Regions from separate parts of the Lactiplantibacillus sp. C232 genome, predicted to be linked through region 1. Evidence: predicted binding sites of a transcription regulator. Region 1 holds the regulator's gene; each other region holds the start of a gene.
The links. The regulator Rex, encoded in region 1, represses fermentation and respiration genes when NADH is low (regulators of the CRP and FNR family bind a similar motif). The targets are predictions, from matches to a motif close to TTGTGAANTANTTCACAA.
Positions count from the first base shown of each region.

Region 2: a site for Rex is predicted at 1,786-1,803, ahead of MZO41_RS11805 (iron-containing alcohol dehydrogenase). Genes of this name have one in related genera too.
Region 3: a site for Rex is predicted at 1,387-1,404, ahead of MZO41_RS13995 (class II fumarate hydratase). Genes of this name have one in related genera too.

Region 1 is NZ_JAMSKZ010000006.1:61,923-65,209, forward strand. Features, by position in the region: gene MZO41_RS07530 (ABC-F family ATP-binding cassette domain-containing protein) at 1-1,525, opposite strand, end outside; gene MZO41_RS07535 (redox-sensing transcriptional repressor Rex) at 1,694-2,371, shown strand; gene MZO41_RS07540 (CPBP family intramembrane glutamic endopeptidase) at 2,536-3,180, opposite strand.
Region 2 is NZ_JAMSKZ010000012.1:51,267-54,553, reverse strand. Features, by position in the region: gene MZO41_RS11805 (iron-containing alcohol dehydrogenase) at 515-1,687, opposite strand; gene MZO41_RS11800 (aggregation-promoting factor C-terminal-like domain-containing protein) at 1,983-2,378, opposite strand; gene yjeM (glutamate/gamma-aminobutyrate family transporter YjeM) at 2,675-3,287, shown strand, end outside.
Region 3 is NZ_JAMSKZ010000017.1:59,109-62,395, forward strand. Features, by position in the region: gene citF (citrate lyase subunit alpha) at 1-383, shown strand, start outside; gene MZO41_RS13990 (flagellar biosynthetic protein FlhB) at 719-955, shown strand; gene MZO41_RS13995 (class II fumarate hydratase) at 1,448-2,830, shown strand; gene MZO41_RS14000 (flavocytochrome c) at 3,003-3,287, shown strand, end outside.

The DNA.
Region 1 (3,287 bases):
GGTTAATGAAGTAGCGGTCATGTGACACGAACAAAAGGGTGCCGTCAAAGTCGTTGAGGGCGACTTCCAAAACTTCACGGCTATCGATATCCAAGTGGTTAGTTGGTTCATCTAAGATTAAGAAGTTGTCATTTTGCATGGCAAGTTTGGTCAACAGTAACCGGGCTCGTTCTCCACCAGATAGGGCATGAACGGGTTTATCAACATCTTCACCAGTGAAGAGAAAACTGCCCAAAATGGTACGAATGTCTTTTTCAGGAGTGGTGGGATGTTCATCCCAAAGTTCACTGAGGACGGTTTTTTTGTCGTTTAAATTACGTTGCTCTTGATCGTAGTAGCCCGTAACGACGTTGGTGCCAAAAACGGCCTGGCCTTTAATGAATGGAATCTGTCCCAAAATACTCTTTAGGAAAGTCGATTTTCCAATACCGTTCGGTCCAACAATGGCAATAGCTTCATGTTTCTTAATATTCAAGTTGTCGGGTTCCGAAAGAATCTGACCATCATAGCCCACGGCTGCATCTTTGACGGTCAACACAATGTTGCCGCTTTGTTTAGCCGCATGAAAGCCAAAGTGGGCAGTCTTCTCGTCACTATCAGGGCGGTCAAGGCGGTCCATCTTTGCTAACTGCTTACGCCGAGCCTGGGCCCGTTTTGTCGTAGAAGCACGCACGATGTTACGATTAACAAAGTCTTCAAGCTTGCTGATCTCCGCTTGTTGCTTTTCATAATGTTTCCATTGTGCTTGGATTCGAGCCGCTTTTTCTTGCACAAACTGGTCGTAGTTACCAGTGTAGTGCACCATTTCATGGTGTGATAAGTCATAGACTTCGTTAACGACCCGGTCTAAGAAATAACGGTCATGGCTAACGATTAGCAGCGCACCAGAGTAAGACTGGAGATAGCTTTCCAACCAAGTAAGAGTTTCGACGTCCAAGTGGTTCGTCGGTTCGTCAAGGATAAGCAAGTCCCGTTTTTCAAGTAACAACTTGGCCAAGGCCAACTGGGTCTTTTGTCCACCGGATAGTGCCGTCACCGACTTATCGTACACATCGGCGTCGAATTGGAAGCCGTGCAACACGCCCCGAATCTCAGCTTGGTAGCCGTACCCGTTTTTTTGTTGAAATCCAGTTTGAATCTGATCATAGGTTTTCAGGGTCTGTTGATAAGCCTGCTCATCATTCATGATTGCGGGGTCGCTCAATTGATTTTCGAGCTGGTGCATCCGTTTTTCGATGGCATGTAACTCAGCAAAGACACTACTCATTTCTTCCCAAATCGTATTGTTACTATCCAGTCCTTGGTCTTGCGCCAAGTAACCGATTGTTAAGCCCTTGCGCATTGAAATCTGGCCTTCGTCCGGTACCGTTTCGCCGGCAATCATTTTAAGTAAGGTTGATTTTCCGGCCCCGTTTCGACCGACGAGGGCCACCCGAGCGTGTTCTTGAATATCCATTTGTACGTTATCGAACAAGACATCGGCGCCAAAACGCCGCATAACTTGCTGTACTTGTAGTAAAATCACGCTTTATTAAGCTCCTTTCACATTTAATTCGTGACATAATTGTAGCATATTGTAACGGCCTGACCCAATTATTCGGAATAATAAGTAATTATTATTTCACAAAGTCACGCGTTATGCTAGAATAGTGTCAGCAAATTCACAAACTTTTAATTAGGAGGACACGTCCGAATGGCAGAAACAAAAATTCCACGGGCAACGGCAAAACGGTTACCGATTTATTACCGCTATTTAAATATCTTGCTAGATGCAGATAAGAAGCGGGTCTCATCGACCGAGTTGTCCGAGGCGGTTAAAGTAGATTCAGCAACGATTCGGCGAGATTTCTCGTATTTTGGGGCGCTCGGCAAACGAGGGTATGGATACGATGTTGAAACGTTACTTGCATTTTTCAAAAAGATTTTAAATCAAGACACCTTAACGAATGTTGCTTTAATTGGGGTCGGTAATTTGGGCCACGCCCTACTGAACTTTAATTTTCACAAAAACAGTAATGTCCGCATTTCAGCAGCATTTGATGTCAACGAGGCGATTGCCAATACAGTCCAAAGTGGGGTTCCAGTGTACCCAATGACGGAGCTCAAAAAGCAATTGATCGAACAACAGATTGAGATTGCTATCTTAACGGTGCCAACCACGGTTGTTCAGAAAATTACCGATGACTTGGTTGATGCAAACGTCAAAGGAATCATGAACTTTACGCCGTTACGAATCTCCGTTCCTGAGACAGTACGGGTTCAGAACGTTGATTTGACCAACGAATTACAAACATTGATCTACTTCATTGAACATTACGGTCAGCAATTAGGTGACAATGGTAATGACGATGAAAATGAGACTGAAGATTAATAACTCGCTTTATCTTTGAAATTAAATGGCTATAAAAAGGCTTCTCTGAATTATTCAGGGAAGCTTTTTTAACATACTTAGATCACGAATCATTGATTGTAACGTATAAATATTCGGTGAAAATTAACGTTGAAACGCTAGGTTAGCGCTACCTAGTAATGATACTAGTGCAGTAAGCCTAATAACGTGGGTAACACAACCGATGCGTTCATTAGGATGTGGGCCGTCATCGATGTTTGAATCCGACCGGTGTGCTGGTATAACCAGCAGAATAATAACCCGATAAAGGCATAGAGGATAAAGTGACCATCCGCATGTGCAAAGCTAAATAACACACTAGAAATCAAGGCCGCCCCAATCTGACCAGTAACCGCACTTAGATTGCCAAAGATAACTTTGCGGAAGACGATTTCTTCCATAATCGGGGCACCGACAATGATGGCTAAGAAGAAAGCGGGATATTGTTGCCCAACAGTTAAGAGGGTGGTCGTGTTGGTTGACGCTGTTGACTGTCCCAGTAAAGCCGTCATTTTTAAAATGATGACTTGACCAATGATGACTAGGACAAGACCGATCAATCCCCAGATGAACGTCATGAACCAGTTACTTGGTTGTTTTTCAACAACGTTTTTTGTCCGCATGCGACTCGCCAACCAGATGAGTAGGATTGCACCGACTAAGTAGTCGACCGTTTGAATCACGAATACTTGGGCCCCTAGCTGATGGAAAGCAGTCACAAGGACGCTCGGTAGTGCGTAAATAATAAAGTAGATGATAAGAATAAAGATTGATTGGCGGCGATTAACCATCAAGTCACGTCCTTTTAAAAGTTTGATTTAAGATTTATTGATACTTCAATAGTATTCATTATAGTCGATTTGACATTCTTTGACTAATAATTGACAAATCACTTGCA
Region 2 (3,287 bases), on a different contig from region 1:
CCATTCGAACACTGTCCCGACTGGAAGGCGTTTCGGCCAATGCCCAGTGGTGAAATTTCACTTAGCAAGCGTCCTTGGCTTGGTTAGTGAAAGGCCAGTATTTGAGACGTGGGCTTCGGCTTAAATCTGTGCCCACCACGTTCCGGCAATTGGCAGAAATGCCTGGAGGTCGGTGTAGGACGAACTAACTAAACAAGTTTACGCTGAGTCGAACTTTTTCCCAGCGGTCCATAGCTGGCTGTTTTTGAATTTAAGAACCGGCAAGTTTTAATCACAAATCAGGACAAATTAATTTGCACAATGCGTGTTCTGATAGATATTCTTATCTGTGTTTGTCGGTTTATTGTTGCGGTGTTTATTTTGAATAGCGCGTCCAAACGTGGGGTGCATGGCATTGCCGAGTAACGATTCGAGTTGTAGAGAGGTCCCAATCAAATAATCGGTTCAAGAATTTACTATGAATTCTTGAACCGATTATTTGCTGTGAATGATTTAGTTAACTTTGAATGGGGGATTACTTGGCATCATATGCGGCTTGGAAAATCTTGATGATGTCTTCTTTAGTACCTTTGCGTGGGTTAGAGAAGGCGTTACCGTCTTTAAGCGCATTAGTCGCCATGTGTTCGAAGTCCTCGATCTTGGCGCCAATTTCCTTGATGGAATGCGGAATGCCAACGTCTTCGCTGAGTTGTTTCATCGCTTTGATAGCTAATTCGGCAGCATCACGAGTCGATAAGCCATCAGTGTTTTCGCCCATAATTTTGGCGAGCTCGGCGAAACGTTCGGGGCACGCGATTAGATTATATTCTTCAACGTAGGGTAAGAGCAGCGCGCAGCAGACACCGTGGGGTGCGTCATATTGGCCGCCGAGCTGGTGGGCCATGGCGTGCACGTAACCTAGATTGGCGTTGTTAAAGGCCATGCCGGCTAACATTTCAGCTTCGACCATGTGTGTCCGGGCTTCTAGGTTATGCCCATTGGCGACGGCTTCGCGTAATGATGTTTCGATTAATTTGATGGCCTGGATGCACTGTGAATCGGTAATCGGATTGTGATCGACAGAAACAAAGGGTTCGATAGCCTGGACAAAAGCATCCATGCCAGTTGCGGCCGTGAGTCCCTTAGGAACATCTAGCATGAGAGTGGGATCGTTAAAGGACACGAGTGGCATGTTACGCCATGAAGCAACGACGAACTTATAATGCGTTTCTTCATTCGTAATGACACAGTGACGGGTCAATTCAGAACCAGTCCCAGCGGTAGTGTTGACCGCAATCAGTGGTGGTAGGGCATTCTTGAGTGTTTCGATTCCTGCTAACTTAGTGATATCGTCGCCGTTAGTCATGATGATGCCGGCACCTTTTCCGGTATCGTGGGCAGAACCACCGCCAATAGTAATCAGGGAGTCCGCTTGATTGGCTTGATATAAGGCTTTAACAGCTTGAATGTTATGAATTTTAGGGTTGGGTTCAACTTGATTATAAATTACGTAGTCAATCCCGGCAGCATCCAGTGACCGCCGCACCTGAGCAACGGCGCCGTCTGGCAGACTTTCAAGAAATTTGTCGGTGACGATGACTGGCTTGTGCATACCAAGAGTTTTGGCACGCTCGCCGATTTTACTAATGACACCAGGACCGAAAAAGTTAACGCTAGGCATTAAGAAATCAAAATTACGTTCAGTCATATTAATAACCTCTTTTTATATTGTAATCGCTATCATTACTAATTTACGAATCAAATTATAGTCGTAATAATTACAATTTGCAATACTTTTTGGCTAATTAATTATATTTTTCACAATATCGTTTAGAAAAGGTGCGGCAATCACGGCATACCTGTTGTAACCAAGTGTTAAATGACGGTGAACTATAGTCCTCATGCTATTTTATATTACTGCCTACAAAAAGACGACTAATTACAAAGATTCACAATCTTAGTAATTAGTCGTCTTTTTAGTGTGATCCAATAGAAAAATTGGGTTAGTACCAGTGATGATGTTGCCAGAACCGTTTGGCCTTGACCCAGGAGCCGTAGCGCGAGGCGACGTAGGTATTAGCACGTTTTTCCTGATTGACGGGTGACAAGTTGCCGTGTAAGTATGAGCGCAACAATTGATAGCGACCGTAGCAGCGGCCATTACGAGCCGTATAACTGTATCCAGATTCACGATAGGCGATCCAATTTTTGGCAGCGCGGTTGGCTTTCGAAAGCTTGGCGTTGATCTTGGCAATTTGCTGGGCTTGGCTAAGCTTCTTGGAGGCCTGGGCGGTGATTGTGGTTTGTGGTCCAAGACTAGTAGTCACGTTAACGACGACCCCGAAGACACAACTAGCCAAAACTAATAGCAACATGGTTTTAAAGTTAAATTTTTTCATGATATGTATAACCCCGTTTTATATTTTCCCTAAGCTGATAAGTGTAGAATACGCCAATTATGTGTCAGCTATGTTAAAGAAAAGTTACTATGTTATTAAATGAACGTTTCCGTTATGAAATAGTTGTTGTCAATAACTGTTGCAGCAATTGTTTAGATGAATAATTGCGCTGACTATCACATGAAAAAATCATAATATTGTTAGGAAAACTAAAGCGCTTTATTGCCTTCGTTCGGTAATCTTAAATTGGAATAGCTTTACAAAAGTATTAAAGGAGTAAGTGAGGGAGTGCAATAATGGCAACAAAAGATAATGAAAAGATTACATTGATGGCGCTAGTCATGATGATCTTTACGACCGTTTTCGGATTTGCCAATAGTACGGTGGCCTATTATTTAATGGGTTACAGCTCGATTCTATTTTACCTAGTCGCAGCCGTACTGTTCTTCATCCCGTTCGCGCTAATGATGGCGGAGTTCGGGGCAGCGGTTAAGTCTGATAGTAGCGGGATGTACAAGTGGCTGGAAGTGAGTGTGAATGCGAAATTTGCGTTCGTGGGCACGTTCATGTGGTTTGCGTCGTACATTATTTGGTTAGTCTCAACGTCAGCTAAAGTCTGGATTCCGTTTACGACCATCTTCTTTGGGAGCGATCAAACGCAGCGCTTTGCGATGTTTGGTCTGAATGCGACGCAGATGATTGGGATTTTGTCCTGTCTATGGATGGTGCTAGTGACGTTCGTTTCCATCAAAGGGATGAAAGGCATTGTGCGGGTCACGAGTTTAGGCGGCCTGGCGGTGACCAGTTTGACGGCAATCCTGTTAGTGGTTTCGGGGGTCGTTTTAGCCTTGAATCACGGACAATTCGCACAACCGTTACAACATGTGATGACGTCACCAAATCCAAGTT
Region 3 (3,287 bases), on a different contig from region 1:
CCGGTTCGGATGGCGTGATTCGTGGCGCCATTGGTGGACATCAAGACGCGGCTACGGCCAAACTGACCATTATCTCTGCACCACTTGTCCGTGGTCGGTTAGCGACGATTGTGCCAGAAGTAACAACCGTTGTAACGCCGGGGGACTCCATTGACGTGGTTGTGACGGAATACGGGATTGCAATCAACCCCCGGCGTCAAGACCTAGTTAAAGCACTCAGTCATGTCCCAGGTGTGCCGGTCTATACGATTGAAGAATTACAACAATTAGCCGAAAAGAAAGTCGGCCAACCCCAACCACTTGAATTTACAGATCGCACCGTTGCCTTGATTGAATATCGCGATGGCACGATTATTGATACGATTAAAGCGGTGAAGGACTAAAAGATATTGATGACAAAAATGACCCGGCTGATGACTAGCTGGGTCATTTTTATTTATGGTGAATTGAAATGAGTTAAGCAGGGCAGTTCTATTGTACGTGTGACCAATGCGCCTTATAGACACTTGTAGCGAACAGATACTGGAGACAAATAATATTTATCGGCTTGGGAAATGGTAAGATTTATTTGGTTGCTTAGACTGATAAGCAAGTTAATGAATATGTAGTACAATATAAATAGTTGTTCGTGTTTATATATTGAAATGCGTCGTTGTAAGGAGGCTTCACGCATACAATTGTTTGCAAAGAACTATAAGGTGATGCGGGTGATTAAGTGATGGAGCAATTTCCAAATTTTAAGCTATTTATTGATAAATATTTACCATGGTTAGCCGTTATTGGTTTTGTTGTGACGGTCAGTGTTAATGGTAATGTTTGGTTGTATTTTATGTCGGTTCTGATTATATTTGTCGTGGTTGCAATTATTGACTTGCTGTTTAAGTATTGGAACCATGCCAAGATTTTAGGTATCATGATTGTCCTTTTGGTGCTTGGACTATGGTTGAATCGCTAAGTATACTGTTAGATGGGGATATTCAGTTGGAACTGATAAGTAAACATAGCAATGTCTTTATCAAAAATATCTCGGCTAATATCAATTTAGTAGAGATATTTTTGTTTTAATTAGCGATGTCCTGAATTTTTAACATGATTCGGGACTGAAAAGGGCCCGACAGTTAGAAATGTTGTTTGTCAGCTGGTGTGCGTCCTATTCCGATATTGACTTTAACCTCCAGAGTATGCAAAAAATGACGATTACGAGTAAAATTGGTCAACAGAAATAAATCGGAACATGTGAATAAATAAACATTTTTATCAAACACACAGTTACCGCAAACTTTCAGCGCCAAACGACTGTTACATAAACCTCATAACTAATACTTATAGCTAAAACTGAGTTTGACTATAGCTATATGGGGGCGCTAAACTAGGTTTATAAACTAAATGTTATTTTTTTCACACACTTAGTAAGCGCTTACCAACACATTAATTGGAGGTTATCAACATGACAGAATATCGAGTTGAATCAGATACTTTAGGCGAAGTTAAAATTCCTGCGAACGCCTTATGGGGTGCTCAGACAGAACGGAGTCGCCATAACTTTCCGACTGGTACGAAGATGCCGTTGGAAATGATTCGGGCATTACTTCAAATTAAGCGGGCCGCAGCGATTGCGAATAAAGAAGTTGAAGCAATGACTGCTGAAAAAGCTGATTTAATCGTGGCTGCCATTGATAAGTTATTAGCGCTCGACGATGAAGATTTGCGTAAGGACTTTCCGCTGGTTGTTTACCAAACTGGTTCGGGGACGCAAACGAATATGAACGTTAATGAAGTGGTCGCACACATGGCTGGTAAGATCAATCCTGATATTGAAATCTTGCCGAACGACGATGTTAACCATGGTCAAAGCTCTAACGATATCTTCCCAACGGCGATGAACATTACGGCCGCAGTTGCCGTGGATAAGCTGATTGCCGCAGCGGAACACTTATTAGCGGAATTGAAGATCAAACAAAAGAAGTACTGGCGGGTAGTAAAGATCGGCCGGACCCATCTTCAAGATGCAACGCCATTAACTTTTGGCCAAGAAGTGAGTGGTTGGGCCAGTGCGATTGAACATGATATTGCCTACTTAAAACAGTTGAATCCAACGTTAGGCGAGCTTGCAATGGGTGGGACCGCCGTTGGGACTGGTCTAAATGCTGCCCCTCATTTTGCTGAAAATATTGCTGCGGCGATGAGCAAATTGTATGGGATTGAATTTACGGCTGATTCCAATAAGTTCTATGGTTTGGCCCATCATTCTGGCTTAAACGTGGTTCACGGGGCCATCAAGACCCTAGCAGCCGATTTGATGAAGATTGCCAATGATGTGCGGTTCTTGGCAAGCGGTCCACGGGCCGGTTATGACGAATTAAACATTCCGGCTAACGAACCCGGCTCATCAATCATGCCTGGGAAAGTTAACCCAACCCAAGCTGAAGCCATCACTATGGCAGCGGTACGAGTTATGGGGAATGACGTGGTCGTCGATTTAGCTTCTAGCCAAGGTAATTTTGAAATGAACGTTTACAAGACCGTTTTGATTGATGCCTTCCTTGAATCTGCTGAATTGTTAGCTGGAACGATTACCGGCTTCACTGACCGAATGATTGCTGGTTTGACGGTCAACCAAGACCGGATGGCAGAGTTAGTCGACAGTTCCTTGATGACGGTTACGGCATTGTCACCACATATTGGCTATCATGATAGTGCGATGATTGCTCAAGCAGCTGAAAAAGCGGGGACGACATTGCGTGAAGCAGCCATCAAGTCTGGCAAAGTAACCGCGGAACAATTCGATGAATGGATGGTTCCACTGGATATGACGAATATTGATGATTAAGCTAAAATAAGTATTGATCGGCGTTGAACCGTTAACGTGGATCAAGGTGGCACGGGTCATTGTTCCTAGACTTGGAATGGTGGCCCGTGTCCAGTTAACGACAATAATAAATGAGATTTTGGTTCCATCCTGGGGAATACCCCGGACGAATTGAGAGGAGAAGTGGCAATCAATGGCTGAAAAGTTTACATTTACACCAACCGCCTTAGCGGATCTAAAACCGAACTATGACGTAGTGATTATTGGATCGGGGGGCGCGGGTTTGACTGCGGCAATCCAGGCACATGAATTGGGCCTGAACCCGGTTATTTTAGAAAAAATGCCGAAAATCGGTGGTAACACCACCCGGGCTTCATCCGGTATGAATGCGGCGGAGACGAACGTCCAATTGCATCACCATATTGTTGATAGTTTTGGCGATTTCTACGGCGAAACCCTTAAAGGTGGTGGCGGTATG